Regions from separate parts of the Roseovarius bejariae genome, predicted to be linked through region 3. Evidence: riboswitches for the same ligand, from Rfam matches in the RefSeq annotation. Region 3 holds a riboswitch; each other region holds the start of a gene.
The links. A riboswitch is a leader RNA that binds a small molecule or an ion and turns the genes downstream of it on or off. The one in region 3 is predicted to bind thiamine pyrophosphate.
Positions count from the first base shown of each region.

Region 1: it holds a riboswitch for thiamine pyrophosphate, as region 3 does, so the genes downstream of both, FDP25_RS13040 (FAD-dependent oxidoreductase) here and thiD (bifunctional hydroxymethylpyrimidine kinase/phosphomethylpyrimidine kinase) in region 3, are expected to answer to the same signal.
Region 2: it holds a riboswitch for thiamine pyrophosphate, as region 3 does, so the genes downstream of both, FDP25_RS03960 (ABC transporter substrate-binding protein) here and thiD (bifunctional hydroxymethylpyrimidine kinase/phosphomethylpyrimidine kinase) in region 3, are expected to answer to the same signal.

Region 1 covers NZ_SZWE01000001.1:2,685,558-2,691,097, reverse strand. The annotation lists gene FDP25_RS13055 (thiamine phosphate synthase) at 1-292, opposite strand, end outside; gene FDP25_RS13050 (thiazole synthase) at 289-1,059, opposite strand; gene thiS (sulfur carrier protein ThiS) at 1,063-1,257, opposite strand; gene FDP25_RS13040 (FAD-dependent oxidoreductase) at 1,241-2,215, opposite strand; TPP riboswitch at 2,310-2,413, opposite strand; gene FDP25_RS13035 (response regulator) at 2,763-3,719, shown strand; gene FDP25_RS13030 (Hpt domain-containing protein) at 3,716-4,096, shown strand; gene FDP25_RS13025 (ATP-binding protein) at 4,165-5,540, shown strand, end outside.
Region 2 covers NZ_SZWE01000001.1:820,903-826,442, forward strand. The annotation lists gene FDP25_RS03945 (NAD(P)/FAD-dependent oxidoreductase) at 1-737, shown strand, start outside; gene FDP25_RS03950 (GGDEF domain-containing protein) at 726-1,775, opposite strand; gene FDP25_RS03955 (heme NO-binding domain-containing protein) at 1,772-2,368, opposite strand; TPP riboswitch at 2,488-2,594, shown strand; gene FDP25_RS03960 (ABC transporter substrate-binding protein) at 2,652-3,587, shown strand; gene tenA (thiaminase II) at 3,584-4,261, shown strand; gene FDP25_RS03970 (ABC transporter ATP-binding protein) at 4,258-4,983, shown strand; gene FDP25_RS03975 (TenA family protein) at 4,997-5,540, shown strand, end outside.
Region 3 covers NZ_SZWE01000001.1:1,961,762-1,967,301, forward strand. The annotation lists gene FDP25_RS09385 (heparinase II/III family protein) at 1-1,394, opposite strand, end outside; gene FDP25_RS09390 (RsmB/NOP family class I SAM-dependent RNA methyltransferase) at 1,606-2,874, opposite strand; gene FDP25_RS09395 (DUF1674 domain-containing protein) at 2,940-3,119, shown strand; TPP riboswitch at 3,167-3,259, shown strand; gene thiD (bifunctional hydroxymethylpyrimidine kinase/phosphomethylpyrimidine kinase) at 3,387-4,196, shown strand; gene FDP25_RS09405 (SDR family oxidoreductase) at 4,297-5,151, opposite strand; gene FDP25_RS09410 (class II aldolase and adducin N-terminal domain-containing protein) at 5,190-5,540, opposite strand, start outside.

The sequences.
Region 1 (5,540 bases), 720 kb from region 3:
CGCCCAGTTTCAGTCCCGCCGCGCGGATCGCCTGCAAATCCGCCTCATCAAGGTCCTCCTGCCCCAGATGCACCCAGTCACAGCCCAGTTCGATGGCCTCCCGCCAATGGTCGTTCACCACCAGAACCGCCCCATGCGCGCGGCACAGGTCCCGCGATGCGGCAATCTCGTCTCGGATGACGTCCTCGGGCTGGTCCTTGATCCGCAACTGCACCAGCTTCACGCCCAGCGGCAGCATCCGGCGCAGCCAATCGGAATGGTCGAAAATGGGGTAAAACCGATCAAGCGTCATGACAAAAAGGCCTTTCCGATCACCGGGGTCGAGGCTTCGGCCATGTCCCGCGCCTCGATGGGGTCGGCCTCATGCGCCAGTTTCCCGGCCTGAATCGCCCCCATCATCGCCCGCGCCATCGCCGCCGGGTCCCCGGCCCGCGCCACGGCGGTATTCAGCAGCACCGCGTCAAAGCCCAGCTCCATCGCCCGTGCGGCATGGCTGGGCAAACCGATCCCCGCATCGACGACCAAGGGAACATCGGGGAACTCCGCCCGCATCGCGCGCAGGGCATATTCATTGGTCAGGCCCCGCCCCGACCCGATCGGCGCGCCCCATGGCATCAACACCTCGCAACCCGCGCCCAACAGGCGCTCGGCCACGATCAGGTCCTCGGTGGTATAGGGGAACACCTCGAACCCCTCGTCGGTCAGGATGCGGGCCGCCTCGACCAGTTGGAACACATCTGGCTGCAAGCTATCGGTGTGGCCGATCAGTTCCAGCTTGATCCACTTGGTCCCAAAGACCTCGCGCGCCATCTGGGCCGTCGTCACCGCCTCCTTGACCGTATGGCACCCGGCGGTGTTGGGCAGGATCAGAACACCAAGGTCCTGAATCACCTGCCAAAAGGCCTGTCCCGCGCCCCCGGCGCCTTCCCGGCGCAAGGAAACCGTGGCGACCCCCGCGCCACTTTCCCTGAACGCCTGTTCAAGGATGGCCGGGCTTGGATACTGCGCCGTGCCCAGCATCAAAGGATTGGGCAATTCGGTCCCATAAAACGTCTTCATGGCTTATCCCCCCTGCATCGGGGCGACGATCTCGACCCGGTCACCCTCGTTCAACCTGTGTTGCTCCCGCAGGCCCGCAGGAACGAACGCCTCGTTCACCGCCGTTGCAACCCGCCCGGAAAAGCCGCATTCCGCCAGCAAACCCGACAGGGTGGCGGCGGTGACCTCGCGGGGGTCTCCGTTAACTACGATCTTCATCGACCATCTCCGAATGTCTGTTGTTCAGGGCCAGATCGGCCACCCCCCGCGCCAGCGCAGGCGCCAGAAGATACCCGTGCCGATACAGCCCGTTGGCATAAATCGTATGTCCCAGCCTGCGAATACGCGGCAGGTTGTCGGGAAACGCCGGGCGCAGATCGACGCCGATTTCCAGAACCTCCGCCTCGCCGAAGGCAGGGTTGAGCGCATAAGCCGCGCTGAGCAGTTCCAGCATGGACCGCGCGGTGATCCGGCTGCTGTCCTCGCTTTCGATCATCGTCGCGCCCAGCATGTAAATCCCGTCGCCGCGCGGCACGATATAAAGCGGGATACGCGGATGCAGCAGGCGCACGGGCCGCGACAGGTTCACATCCGGGCAGCGAATAACCAGCATCTCGCCCTTCACCCCACGCAGATCATGCAGGATGTCGCGGGCATGTAACCCCCTGCAATCAATGGCATTTTTCAGGCGTGGCGGCGCCGGCTTCCTGTGAAACGGCACCCCCTTGGCCTGCAGTCCCTTGTAAAGGTCCTGCAATGCCTTGCGCGGGTCCAGATGCGCCTCCCCCTCGAAAAACAGGCCCCTGGAAAATCCGGGCAGATCGGGTTCAAGCTCGGCCAACTCCGGGCCGACCTCGCGGAACGCCTCCGTGCGCCGGGCAAACCGGCGCATATCCGGGATGTCCCGGCGCGCGGCCACCACGAGCGTTCCGCGATGCGCCACCTCGGTCTTGTCCGCCCACCAGCCAATGGCCTCCTGCCCAAGGCGCAAAACCGGCTCTTCTGCGTTTTCATATTCGCACCACGGGGCCAACATGCCCCCGGCCCACCATGAACAGCCATGCGGACCCGGCGGGCCGGAGGGGTCGTAAACCTGCACCTCTGCCCCGCGCCCGACCAGTTCGGTGGCAACGGCAAGCCCCGCCACCCCGGCGCCGATAACGGTAAAACAGGTCATTCCGCCCCCCAATCACTGCCTGCGATGATCGCCGACACATGAGCCATGTCGATGCTCCGTTTACCAAGGGCACCGAACGCGGAAACTGTCCATCCAGATATAGAAGACCGTTCCCTACGCCGGCATTGCCCGGGTCAGGTTCGATGGGTTGACGCAATCACGCCTCTCAGCCTTGAAAAGGCACCCCAACGGTTACGCAAAGCGGTACCAACTCCCCCCGGCCCTGTCAAACCCGCGCCCCGAATTGCGGCGCAAATCCTGCAAAACTTGTTATAACACGCCACGAGCAGGCCCACGGCACGACGCCCACTTGCCCGAAGCTGGCCTCAAAAGCTCGGCTCGTGCAGGCGCCAATTTTTTCCGTTTTCACAACAAAACCGCTACACTCAAAGGATTGAACCTCATTAACGGGAAATACGCGCCACAAACTCAACCTAAAGAAGAATTTACTGTTAATAATCGCCTTCAGTTTGCCAATTGCCTTAATTTCGCCCAACTATCACGAGAACAACTTCAGCGAGAACAATAATCGAGCCAGGAAAAAACAATGCGCGTTCTTGCGATAGACGACGAACCGACATTTTGCGACCTGCTGCAAACACGGCTTGCACAACTCGGTATCTCAGATGTCGAAACCGCCTACACAGGGCAGGAGGCGCTTGAGAAAGCGTCTGACACCGACAATCCGTTCGATTGCTTCCTTGTCGACATCCGGATGATCCCGATGGATGGCATCGAGATCGTCCGGGGAATCCGCGCGATCCCGCACCACATGAGCACACCGATCATCATGATCTCGTCCCTGACCGACAAGGCCTCGATCGATGCGGCCTTCATGGCCGGTGCCAATGACTACATCACCAAGCCGCTTGATACGGTAGAGCTGAAAATCCGGCTCGAAATGGCGAATTCCATTCTGGAAGAACGTGCCCAGACACGCCTCCTGCACGAGCACCTTCTGGGACAGGAAGCGGCGCTCTACGCCCCCATGAATTTCGAAGACGAAATCATCCTGGAAGATGTCCAAAGTTCGATCAGCATGATGTCGATGGAAAATTTCCTGTTGAAACAGGGAAATATCCGCCTGCGCCAAAGCTGTGCCATCGGCTTTCACATGCTCAACGCCGAAAGCTATTTCCGCATGATGGACCCGACCTATTACGCGGTCCTGATGGGGGAAGTATCGCTGGCGGTCTCAAGAACTCTGGATTTTTGCCCCCATATGTTGGTCTGCCCCGGAAAAGGGGATGTCGTGGCGCTTCTGCTGGATCACCCCAATCCCGATGCCCAGAGCCTCGAACGCAACTTCCAAGAGGAAATGACCAAGCTCCGCTTGCGGTTGGCGAACCTCGACATGACCGTCCCGACCGTCAGGATGGGCGCCCCCACCCATGTCAGCCTGTGGCGTATGCAATGCCCGACGACCCTTATCAGCAAGGCGCGCGACGCGGCAGGTCAGCCGCCCCGACACAACGATGAAATCTTTATGCGAGACAGCGCATGACTCGGACACTCGCCCAAACCCCCGACCGGCAATCGCAAAACGGCGCCAATTTCGAACAGGCACTTCTGACCCTTCGAAATAACTTTTGCGATGGGCTGGACGAACGCATCTGCCGCATTGAAACGGCATGGGTCTCGGCCAAAAACGGCAGCATGGATATGGGCGACGCCCTTTCCGTTGTCGAGTTTGAAGCCCACCGGATCAGCGGCGTCGCCGGAAGCCTCGGCCTCAAACGCCTGGGCACGCAGGCACATGAATTGGAAGCGCGGATCATGGCGACATCCAAAAGCGCGTTGCAAGAACATGATCTGGCCGAGCTCGACACCCGGATAAACGGGTTTCTTGACCGCCTTGAGCAGGAACTGAACGAAGAATAGCCACGCTGCACGAACCGCCACTGGCACGCGCACGGCCAATAAGAACACCACGAAAGGGGCCTATAAAAGTGGTTGGAAAACCTGACAGGCTGAACAAAGTCTTCAAACCGCGCGATTTCCCCATCGCGGTCATGATCGCGGTCACGTTGACCATTCTCATGACCACCATAACCGCGAACAAGATCAATGCTTTTCTGCTGAGAGACGCACGCCAGGAAGCCGTGCAAGACGCCAGCCGCGAAGCCGAGATGATTGCGCGCTCCCTGCAACGGGAAATCATAAAATTCGAGGTCATCGCGCACGCGATACGATCCGTCATCGAACGGCACCCGAACCTGAACCAACAGGAATACCAACAACTTGTGAAGCCCTTGGTCGAAACATCGCCCTCGATCATCAATGCCGCCCGCTCCGATGGCTTCATTGTCGACCGGGTTTATCCGTTCGAAAGCAATCAGGCCGCGATCGGGTTGGATTATCGCGACATTCCCGATCAGTTCCCAGCGGTCAATGAGGTCTTGCGCAGCGGAGACACCAAGCTTCTGGGGCCCATTGACCTTGTTCAGGGGGGCACCGCCTTCATCCAGCGCTCCCCCTATTACGCCGAGGAGGATCAAAACAACGGCGGCCCTGCAACAGGCATCATATCCCTGATCATTGATCGCGACAGGCTGATCGCCCAAACCATGCAAAACCACGGCCCCGGTCACATGGATATCGCACTGCGCAAGCTCAACGAAAGGGCGCGCCCCGCCGGGCTGCTCTACGGCGACCCGACTGTTTTCAATCTCCACCCGGTCTTGCGCAATCTTCCAACCGATACAGGCACATGGCAAATCGGCCTGCGGCCCAGCACAGGCTGGCCACAAGAACCCGGCGCATCACTCGCGGTCTGGGTGGCAACCGCTTTGGCGTACGGGCTTTTGGGGTTTCTGCTTTTGGCCCTCTGGACGATGTACCGGTCCAAATCCATTACCGAAAATCAGCTCCGCTCGGCCATCAACTCCATCGAAGACGGGTTCGCGCTTTATGACAAGCATGACCGCCTCGTGTTCGCCAATGACAAATATCGCAGCTATTACACCCTGTCAGGCGACGCGATATATCCCGGTAATACATTCGAAAACATTCTCCGCACCGGTCTTGAGGAAGGCCAGTACGACGAGGCGATCGGACGTGAGGAAGAATGGCTTCAGGAACGGCTTGCGGCCCACCGCAACCCCTGTGAGCCCGTCGAACAAAAGCTGGCAGACGGCCGCTGGCTCCAGATCGCGGAAACCCGTTCACCAGAGGGCAACACCGCCGGCTTCCGCGTCGATGTGACCGAACTGAAACTGGCACGCGAAAAAGCCGAAGCCGCAAACCGGGCCAAGACCGATTTCCTCAACATCATCAGTCACGAGTTGCGCACGCCCCTGACTTCCGTCATCGGGTACGCCCGCTT
Region 2 (5,540 bases), 1.1 Mb from region 3:
TCATCGACCATGCCGCACTCAAACGCATGGAACCGGCCATCGGCCCCGCTTATCGCGCGGCCATCACCATCGGCGCACAGGCGCGGTGCACCAACCCGGGACGCATGGGGCAGGTTCTGGCGCAAAAGGCCCGTTCCATGGGGGCCGAGATCATCCGTGACGAGGTGCAGGCCCTCACCGAAACCGAAACCGGCTGGCATATCACCGGGCAGGCCCAAAGCTATGACGCCGCACAGGTCGTCATCGCCATGGGCGCTTGGTCGGCGGCGCTCTTGCGGCCGCTGGGTTATCGCCTGCCGCTGATGGCCGAACGGGGGTATCACATCGAATGCGAAAATCCGGGCGTCAGCCTTGAAAACTCGATCATGGACATGGACGGAAAATTCGTGGCCTCCAGCATGGAGGGCGGGGTGCGCATTGCCGGTCAGGCCGAATTCGGCCCCGCCGAGGCGCCCCCCGACCCGCGGCGAAAAGGCATCCTCGCGCGACAGGCGCGCGAGGTCTTTCCCGACCTGAACGTTGCGCAAGCACGCTTCTGGATGGGCCGCCGCCCCTCCTTCCCAGACAGCCTGCCGGTGCTCGGCCCGTCCGGGCGGCACAAGGGCCTGTACTTCTGCTTCGGGCATTCCCACTACGGGTTGATGATGGCGCCCAAATCCGGCGAGGTGCTGGCCGATCACCTGACCGGCACACGCCCCAACCTGCCGCTTGCGGCCTACAGCGCCTCACGATTCTGAGGGCGCTCTGGGTCCGATCCCCTGCGTGTGGCGAAGTGTGGGATCATAAACTACGTAACGCCCCCGCCCCCTGTCCTTGGCGGCATAAAGCGCGACATCGGCATCCTGCATCATCTGCTCGGGATCGACCCGGGCATATTCACAACTCAGGCTCGCGCCGATGCTGGCCGAGACCCGGCATTCTTTTTCGCCGAAAGGGATGGGCCGCTCCAGCCGCGCGATCAGCCGCCCGGCGATTTCGGCCACGCGGTCGCGGTTGGTCAACCCGTCGAAGATCAACACGAATTCATCGCCACCCGTGCGGATGATCGTATCCTCGCCGCGCGTTTCGCTCACGATGCGGCGGGCCACCCGCTGCAAGACATGATCCCCCGCAGCATGGCCCAGCGTGTCGTTCACCGATTTGAAATAATCCAGATCAAGCGCCATCAGGACGAAATCATGCTCGGTTTCCATCAACCGCTCCAACACGGGTTGCATGGCCCGGCGGTTCTTGAGCCCGGTCAGCGTATCGGTAAAGGCCTGTTCCTCGGCGGCGATCTTGGCGCCCTGCAATCGCAGGTTCAGCTTGCGCGACGCCTCCATCGCCGCCGATTTCGCCTCGATCAGGTAGAGCATTTCGATGGCAAGGTCGGTGGCCGCGAAATCGGCGCTGGTGAGGGTGAAATCGCGCACCGCCTCCATCACCGAAATCCCGAACGACAGGTTTACGACGGCACCGCCAGCCGGACCGAAACCGCCCTGCTCGGGCAGGCACACCAGCGTTCCTTTCAGGTCCGATTGCGGCCCGGTGCGCAACTGAAAATGCAGTTTCGCGCCCTCCGCCCGGCGCAGGGCCTCCATGCTGTCGCCCAGCTTGGGGCGCTTGAGCTCCAGCAGCTCCAGAAACCGCCGCCCCTCGGGCGGGGTCTCGGCCGCAAGCTTGGCAAAGGTCGGTCCGACATGCACCACATGCCCCGTGGCATTGAGCACCGCATGCATCGGGCACAGCACATCCAGAAGCGCATATAGCGCGGTCTCGTTCTGCTCATCTTTCATCGCAGCTGCGCCCCCAGGTCAAAGGCCCGCCCCGAGGCAAAGGCCGCTTCCACCACCCGCACCTCGATGATTTCCCGATCCGCCCGCGTGCCCTTGTGTTCCAGAAAGACCAGCGCGCCATAATCATCGGCCATGGCCCGCAAAAGCCCCATCATCACGCGCCCGAAGGCAATCCGTCCCTCCGGCATCGGCCCCACCGTCAGGCTGTAGTGGCCTCGGGCATGTTCCTCCAATTCCAACGGCGGCAGCACGAGGTCCGGCACCGCCAGCCGCGCGCGCCCCGGCAGATCATCCAGTGAATGCAGGAACTCCACGAAATCCAACCCGCCAAACCGCAACAAGCGGCGCAACGCCTCAAGGTTGGGATGCGATACCAGATAGGTTCCGATATCCTCCAACACCTCGCCCAGCGGCTTTTTTAGCGTCAGCGCCAGTTCGCCCAGCACCTCAAGCGTGATCGCGTCGTCATAGGTCAGCATCGGCTCGAACTCGACAAACCCGAGGTCAAGCCTGTGCATGATCCCGTGCCATGTCTCGCGCCCATATGTATCGCGGGTGAATCGCTCCACCGCGCGGTTGGCCAAACCGTGCATTGCCCTCTCCGTACTGGCTGGCCCATCTTGGGCATGGCCCGGTTAAGAACTGCTGAACAAATAAAATCCGCCGCGTTTTCCTGCCCCCTTGCCGGGGCCAAGGCGCGCTGTTACACATCTGCCATCCGTTGGGGTGCCCCCGTGATCCGGGGGCTGAGAGGCCACGCGCCAACCCACCGAACCTGATCCGGTCAGTACCGGCGGAGGGAACGGAGCATGTCACAAGGGCCCATGGCCCCGTTGCGCCCCCTTCATCGCCTGACCCCAAGCCAAGGAGGCCACGATGAAAGCCGCACTCACCCTCGCCGCCAGCCTGCTCACCGCCCTGCCCGCCATGGCGCAGGACCAGATGACGCTTGTTCTGGACTGGTTCGTCAATCCCAACCACGGCCCGATCATCGTGGCGCAGGAACAGGGCTATTTCGCCGACGAAAACCTCGAGGTCGAGGTGATCGCCCCCGCCGATCCCTCCGCCCCCCCCAAGATGGCCGCCGCGGGCAAGGCCGATCTGGCCATCTCGTACCAGCCGCAACTGCACCTTCAGGTGGCCGAGGGCCTGCCGCTCAAGCGTGTCGGCACCCTCGTGGCCTCGCCGCTCAACTGCCTTCTCGTGCTTGAGGACGGCCCCATCGACAGCATGGCCGACCTCAAGGACGGCAAGGTGGGCTTTTCGGTCGCGGGCGTGGAAGAGGCGCTGCTCTCGGCGCTGCTTTCCGATGCCGGGCTGAGTTTCGACGACATCGAGTTGATCAACGTCAACTGGTCGCTCTCACCCTCGCTGATGTCCGGCCAGGTGGATGCCGTCATCGGCGCCTACCGCAACTTCGAACTGAACCAGATGGAACTGGAAGAGGTCGAAGGCCGCTGCATGTACATCGAGGAAATGGGCGTCCCCGCCTATGACGAGTTGATCTATGTCGCCAACCCCGAAACCGCCGACATGGATCAGATCGCCCGCTTCCTGCGTGCCACCGAACGGGCCACGCAATATATCGTCAACCACCCGCAAGAGGCGTGGGAGGTCTTCTCGGGCACTTCGACCGAGCTGCAGGACGAGCTGAACGAAATGGCATGGGCCGACACGATCCCGCGCTTCGCCCTGCGTCCATCCGCGCTGGACCATGGCCGTTACAAAGCCTTCAGCGCCTTCCTGGCCGAGGCCGGGTTGATCGACGCACCGCAAGCGGTCGAAGACCTGGCCATGGACCCCGCGCAATGAGCGATTACGGCCAAACCTTCGCGCTCTGGCGTGACGCAGCGGGCCAGCATTGGCCCGCCTACACACGGCACCGCTTTGTCGAGGGTCTGGGCGACGGCAGCCTGCCGCGCGCGGCCTTTCTTGATTACATGGTGCAGGATTACCTGTTTCTGGTGCATTTCTCCCGAGCTTGGGCGCTGGCGGTGACCAAGGCCGAAACCGTGGATGAAATGCGTCTCTGCGCGGCAACGGTGAACGCGCTGATCAACGACGAAATGGCCCTGCACATCCGCACCTGCGCCGATCTGGGCCTGACCGAGGCCGACCTCTTCGAGGCCGAGGAAAAGCCGCAGAACATCGCCTATACGCGCTACGTGCTGGATGCCGGGCACGCAGGCGACCTGCTTGACCTGCTGGCGGCCCTCGCCCCCTGCGTCATGGGATACGGCGAAATCGGCGCGCGCCTGAAGGGCGAGGCAACCTCGGAGAGTTACGCCGACTGGATCGCCACCTATGCAAGCGAGGACTATCAACAGGTTTGCCGCGAGGTGGGCGCCCTGATCGACGCCGCCATCACCCGCCGCCTTGGCACGACACCACAGGACAGCCCCCGCTGGACGGCCCTGACCCAGCGCTTCACCACCGCCACGCGACTTGAAGTGGGGTTCTGGGACATGGGGCTGGAGGCGGCATGACCGCCCCGGGCCTGACACTCTCGGGCAGCGCCAGCTTCGGCGAGACGCCGGTTTTCGGCCCGCTCACCCTCAACGTGCCAGCCGGGCAATGGACCTGCCTGCTCGGCCCGTCCGGCGTGGGCAAGACCACGCTCTTGCGCCTCGTCGCGGGGCTCGATGACCTGACGCATTTCGACGGCACGATCACCACAAGCGACGGCGCCCCCCTGCGGGGCCGCATTGCGCTCATGGCGCAGAGCGATCTGCTGATGCCGTGGCTTTCGGTGCTGGAGAATACCCTGCTGGGCGCCCGTCTGCGGGGCGAGACACCGGACAGGGACCGCGCCCGCGATGTGCTGGCGCGGGTGGGCCTGACCGACCATCAAGGCAAACGCCCCGGCGCCCTGTCCGGCGGGCAACGCCAGCGCGTGGCGCTGGCCCGCACCCTGATGGAGGACCGGCCGGTCGTCCTGCTGGATGAACCCTTCTCGGCGCTCGACGCCCGAACCCGCGCCGACATGCAGAACCTTGCCTGCGAACTTCTGACAGGCCGCACCGTCCTGATGGTCACCCACGACCCGGGCGAGGCCGCGCGCCTTGGCCACCGGATCACGATCATGGAAACCGGCGGCCTCTCGCCGGTCACGCCCCCGCCCGGCCCCGCGCCCCGCCCGGTGGACGATCCCGCCACCCTGCAAGCACAGGCCGCCCTGCTGAACCGCCTGCGCGACAGCGCCGCCTGAAGGAGACACGCCCATGCGCCCCACCGACCACCTGCGAAGCCTTGCCGCCGACGATTGGCAGGCCGCCACCCGGCACGGTTTCACCGATGCGCTGGCCGATGGCAGCCTGCCAAAGGACAGGATGCTGACCTACCTGCAACAGGATTACCTTTTCGTCGAAGGCTTCGTGCGGCTGCTCGCCTCGGCCATCGCCCATGCCCCCAGCCTGCCCGACGCAATCCCGGCGGCGCAGTTCCTTGGCCTGATCTCGGGGCCGGAAAACACCTATTTCCTGCGCGCGATCGACACTTTGGGCGGCGATCCGGACACCCCCGCGCCCGCCGCCCCCGTCACCGCCGAGTTTCAGGCGCTGATGGCCCGGGCCGCGGGCTCGGGCCGCTACGAACAGATGCTCGCCGTGCTGGTCGTGGCGGAGTGGAGTTACCTCGACTGGGCCAGCCCCCATGCCGGGAAGGCCGCCGGCCTGCCGTTCTGGTTCGGCGAATGGATCACCCTGCATTCCGGCGCGGGTTTCGAAAGCGTCGTGGCCTACCTGCGCGACCAGCTCGACACTGCAT
Region 3 (5,540 bases):
TTATCAAATTGCTTTTGGTCCTTGGGCGTCAGCGCCGCAAGCATGTCTTCGCCGGCAACGGCGCGACCGTCGAAGGTCAGGTCGATGATGCGGGCGTGGGTCAGGCCATAGGAGGAAACATATCCATCATGACCGCCCTCAAAGCGCAGGCCGTCGGGGGCCTTGGCCATTTGAATGGGGACGTTCGTGGGAATTTTCGTGAGTAAATCCAAATCCTTACGGGCATTTCCAAGCCGTGAGCTTGAGCGACCGTCAAGCATCAGGGTGGAATGGGAGGGAGTCGCGCGGCCCGCGCGGCGCCAGTCTTGACCGAAATTCGCACCAGAGCCGCAGTTGACGATCAGGGGGCGGCGGCCCGAGGTGAGCTCGAACGCGAGGGTCGAGGCGTGGGCATTGATCGAGGCTGCGCCGCTTGGGGGTGGGGCGGCGTCGATGATCAGGCTGGAGCGGCCCGCGCTGATGCGGGCGTAACCCATTGATAAGCCATCGGATTTACGGCCCTTTACGCCGCTTGTGGCAAGCGCGTTGTCCAAACGCCCTTCAAGCCCGCGCCCGCCACCGTGAAAGCGGGCAAGGCCGCCGTCAGCATGGCGCAGGGTGCGCAGGGTGGGGGCGATACGTTCGATCGCGGCCCAATGGGCATCGCTGGCGGAGCGTCCGGCTTCGCTGAGGGCCATGGCGGCCCATGTCAGCAAAGTGAAAACGTCCAGTAATTCCTCGGGGTTACGGGTTGGAATGCCGCCCTCGTCGTCGATCTGCGACTCACATTCGCGCGACAGGGCGTGCAGGGCCGGATCGACATGGCTTTCCATTCCCTCAAGAGAGAGACCGGCATAGACAAGACCCGTTAACGCCTCGAATCGAGGCAGGCCGGGATGCGCGCCCTTCCAGCGACGTGATAGGAAAATTGTCTGTTGTGCCAATGACTTATAGAAAGCGTCCGAGGCCTCGCGATCCCGCGATTGGAGCAGGAACAGCGCATGTGAAATCCAGCGGATCAGGCGCCGGCCCGTCAGGTCGGGCGTCCAGCCGGGGCCGCGGCCGGGGCCGAAGCGGGTGATCCATGTCCAAAGCCAATCCTGTGCGCGATTGCGGGCGGGAAGATCGCCCGCGGCGGCCAGATCATCCAGCCAGCCAAAGCCGTGCAGGGCCTCGGCGTAGTCGGAATCGGGGGCTTTCAAATCCCAGATGTTGGTATCGGGCTCTTGCAAAAGGTGACCTGAAAACAAGAAGTTACCGGCACAAAGTTGCCGTCCGCGGGCAAAGCTGCCGATGGTGCGCGGCTCGGGGTTGTAGGTGAATCCCGTGGCCGGGCGCGAGAGGGTGGCGCGCTTGGCTTCGATACGATCAAGGATGCGCGATAGCCGCGCCGACAGGTTTACGGGGTGTGACATATGCCTTGCCTCTGAACGCTCTTTCCGGCGCTGTTTTGTGGGGACTATACCGCGAGGGGCCGCGCAAGTCACCGTCGGATTGGCAGATCAGCGGCACCAAGGCGCAATTCTGTACAGTTTGTACAGAGACACCCCGAGTTTTGTACAGAAGTCGACGATGCGCCGAGCAAGTATGTACAAGTTGTACAGAACGCCCGGCGGAAAACCCCACTCAGCGTCGGAGACAGGCGATGTAGAACCCATCCATCCCGCCCAGATCGGGCCAGTGATCGGGGCGCAGGCGAAGGCCGCCTTCTTCGGTGGTCCAGTCGGGGTCAATGCCCGGACGGTCAAGCGCGTCACGATCCACGGTCAGGCCGGGGTGACCTGCGCACGCATCGTCAACCTGACATTCACCTTCGTCCGGCAAAAGCGAACAGGTGCAAAACACCAAACGCCCGCCGGGCTTGAGGAGGGTCAGGGCATGAGCGAGCATGGCCGATTGCAGCGCGATAAGCTCGCCGAACTCAGAGCCGTCCTTGGCGAAGGGCAGATCAGGGTGGCGGCGGATGGTGCCGGTGGCCGAACAGGGCGCATCGAGCAGGATGGCGTCATAGGGCCCGCCATCATGTTCCAGCGCATCGCCGGTAAGGCAATTGGCCGTGAGGCCGCAGCGGGAAAGGTTTTCGGTGACACGCTCCATCCGGCGGTGCGAGAGGTCGAGGGCGGTCACATCGGCCCCGGCAGCGGCGAGTTGCAGGGTCTTGCCGCCCGGTGCGGCGCAAAGATCAAGGATTTTCTCGCCCGGTTGGGGGGCGAGGATTTGCACCGGCAGGGCGGCGGCGGCATCCTGCACCCACCAATCGCCGGTATCGAAGCCGGGAAGGGTGGAGACTTGGGCCGCGTCGGTGAGGCGGATCGAGCCGGTGGGTAGCAATTGGCCGCCCAGTTTTTCGGCCCAAAAGGCGGCGTCGGCCTTTGGCGTGATATCAAGCGGTGCGCCTTGGAAGTGCGCGCGTTCCATGGCATTGACCCGCCCCGCGCCCCATGCGGCCACAAGCGGATCGCGCAGCCATTTGCGCAGGCGGGGAATGCGCAGGTCATTCCATGAGCGCGCGCCATCTTCGGCGGCCTTGCGCAGCACGGCGTTTACCAACCCCTTGAGGTTGCCATAACGTTTGTTGCGCCCGACAAGGCCCACCAGATCGTTGACCACGCCATGGGCATCGCCGCCCATGCACAGTTCGACCGTACCGAGCCGCAGGATGTTGAAGACATGCAGCGGCGGGGGTTTGCGCAGGTGACGATTGAGCAAGCGGTCGGCCCGGTCAATGCCGCGAAGGGTGTCGTTGGCAAGGCGCTGGGCGCGGGCGCGGTCGGCCGGGTCGAGCCGGTCAAGCTTTCCAGCGGCGATGAGATCGGACATGAGCCGCCCTTCACCGATCACCTGATCGAGAAGGTAAACCGCGCTTTGGCGGGCGTTTGGCGCGGGTTGCGGCATGGGAACTCCTTGGACATGGGCGTGGCGCGGCGTATATCAGGGGCAAGTAAGCAAAGGAAGAACCCATGACCGACGAGCAAAAGGACCTTCCCGAGGCGGCCAAGCGGGCCTTGGCCGAGGCCGAGGAACGGCGGCAAAAGGCCGAGGCGCAAGAGATGCCCAAGGAATTGGGCGGACGGCGCGAGGGGCTGGAGCCTGTGCGCTATGGCGACTGGGAAAAGAAGGGCCTTGCGATTGATTTTTGATCGCGTTGGTCTTTGCGGTTGACGCTGGTGTGGGCACCCATAGGTTAACCTTGCGACAGGGGCGCCCCGTATCGGGCTGAGACGGACCCTTGGAACCTGAACCGGATCGTACCGGCGGAGGAAGTCGCGGGGATGACCGGCCTTTTTCGCATTTCGTGGTCTGCTGCCCCGCCTTGATCCGGCGGGAAGGAGAATGACGATGATAAATGCAGAACAGTATCCAGAGACAATGCGCGCCGTGTTGCATGTGAGCATCCGGGGGCGCGCATGAGCGGGCGCGTGGCGAATATCCTGTCGATTGCCGGGTCGGACCCATCGGGCGGCGCGGGCATTCAGGCGGATCTGAAGGCGATTTCGGCCAATGGTGGTTATGGCATGGCGGCCTTGACGGGCCTGACCGCGCAGAACACCCAAGGGGTGCAGGGCGTGGAGCTTGTCGCGCCGGAGTTCGTGGCGGCGCAGGTGCAGTCCATTCGGGAGGACATCCGGGTGGACGCGGTCAAGATCGGGATGCTGGGCACGGTGGAGATCATCGAGGCCGTGGCCAAGGCGTTGGACGGTTTGGAAGCGCCGGTTGTTCTTGATCCGGTGATGGTGGCCAAGGGCGGTGATCGGTTGTTGCACGCGGAGGCGGTGGCCGCGTTGCGCGATACCTTGTTGCCGCGGGCGACGGTCATCACGCCGAACCTGCCCGAGGCGGCGGACCTGCTGGATGAGGGTGAGGCCGGTGGTCTGGACGCCATGGAGCGGCAGGCGCGGGCCTTACTGGACATGGGCGCGCGGGCGGTCCTGTTGAAGGGTGGCCACATGGGCGATGTCGAGGCGGTGGATTTGCTGTGCGAGGGCGAGGGGATGACGCGGTTGCGTGCGCCCCGACATGACACCCGCAATACCCACGGGACGGGCTGTACCCTGTCGTCGGCCTTGGCGACGTGGTTGGGGCGGGGGGATGCCCTTTCGGAGGCGGCGGCGAAGGCCAAGGATTACATCGGCGCGGCGATTGGGGCCGCGGATGAATTGGAGGTGGGGCAGGGCCATGGGCCGGTGCACCATTTCCATGCGGTGTGGCGCGGTTAAAGCGTTTCCAGTTACTGTTGCATCACCAGTACCCTGCCAGGCCTACGGCCTTCTCGGGACATTGGTGAAACACTTTGATTCAAGGTAAACTGGAAACGCTCTAATCGACCTCTGACAGTAGCGCCTGTAGGCCGCTGCGGTAATCCGGGTAGATGAGATCGACGCCCAGTTCGTCCTTCATCCGGGTGTTATCGACGCGTTTCGACTCGGCATAGAAGCTGCGGGCCATGGGCGTCATCTCGGCGGTCGCGAAGTCTTCTTCGGGGGGCAGGGGCGCGCCGAGGAGGTCGGCGGCATAGCCGATCACGTCTTGCGGCGGGGCCGGGTCATTGTCGCAGACGTTATAGGCCGCGCCGGGGTTGGGGCGATTGATCGAGGCCTCAAGGACCTGTGCGATGTCGTCCACGTGGATGCGGCTGAAGACCTGCCCTTTTTTGACGATGCGGCGCGCGGTGCCCTTGCGGACCTTGGCGAAGGGGCCGCGCCCGGGGCCGTAGATGCCCGCCAGCCGGAAGATATGCAGCGGCAGGCCGGGGATGGATTGCCAGTCGGCCTCGGCCTGAACCCGCAGGTGGCCGCGTTTGGTGGAGGGGGTGAGGGGGGTATCCTCGGTCACCCATCCGCCTTGGTGGTCGCCGTAGACGCCGGTGGTGGAGAGGTATCCCGCCCAGTCGAGCCGGGGGGCGAGTTTCGTGATCTCGTCCCGGTACTGGTTTAGGATCGGGTCGCCGTCTTCGTTCGGGCCGGCGGAGATGAGCAGATGCGTGGCCTGCTCGAAAGCCTGCGTGAGGTCATCTCCGGGCCAGATGACTGGCATGATGCCCTCGGCGCGCAGCGCCTCGGCCTTGTCCGCGCTGCGGGTGGTCCCAAAGATGCGCCAGCCTTGGGGCAAAAGTCGGCGCGCGAGCGCGCGCGCCGAATAGCCGTGACCGAATGAAAGCAGTGTTTTCGTCATGCCACATGAATTGGAGATACAGGACGGAAAGGCAAGGGTCAGCTTGCGTAACTGTCGCCTTCTTCGTCCAGAATCGCCTTGAGTTCGGCAAGGTGGCGCGCGTCCTGCTCGGGGTAGTTTTCAAGCTCCTGCGCGGTTTTCTCGGCCACGTCATCGGAGAGGACGCGCAGGGGCTGCCCGGTTTGCAGGGCGCGGATGTAGGTTTCGGCGGCGCGTTCGAAATAATAGAGCCGGTTGAAGGTCTCGGCGACGGTGTCACCGATGATCATGACGCCGTGGTTGCCCATGATCATGACCTTTTTCCTGGGGTCATCGAAAAGCTGGGCGCAGCGCTCGCCCTCGTCCTCGAAGGCCAGCCCGCCATAACCGTCGTCAATCACATAGCGATT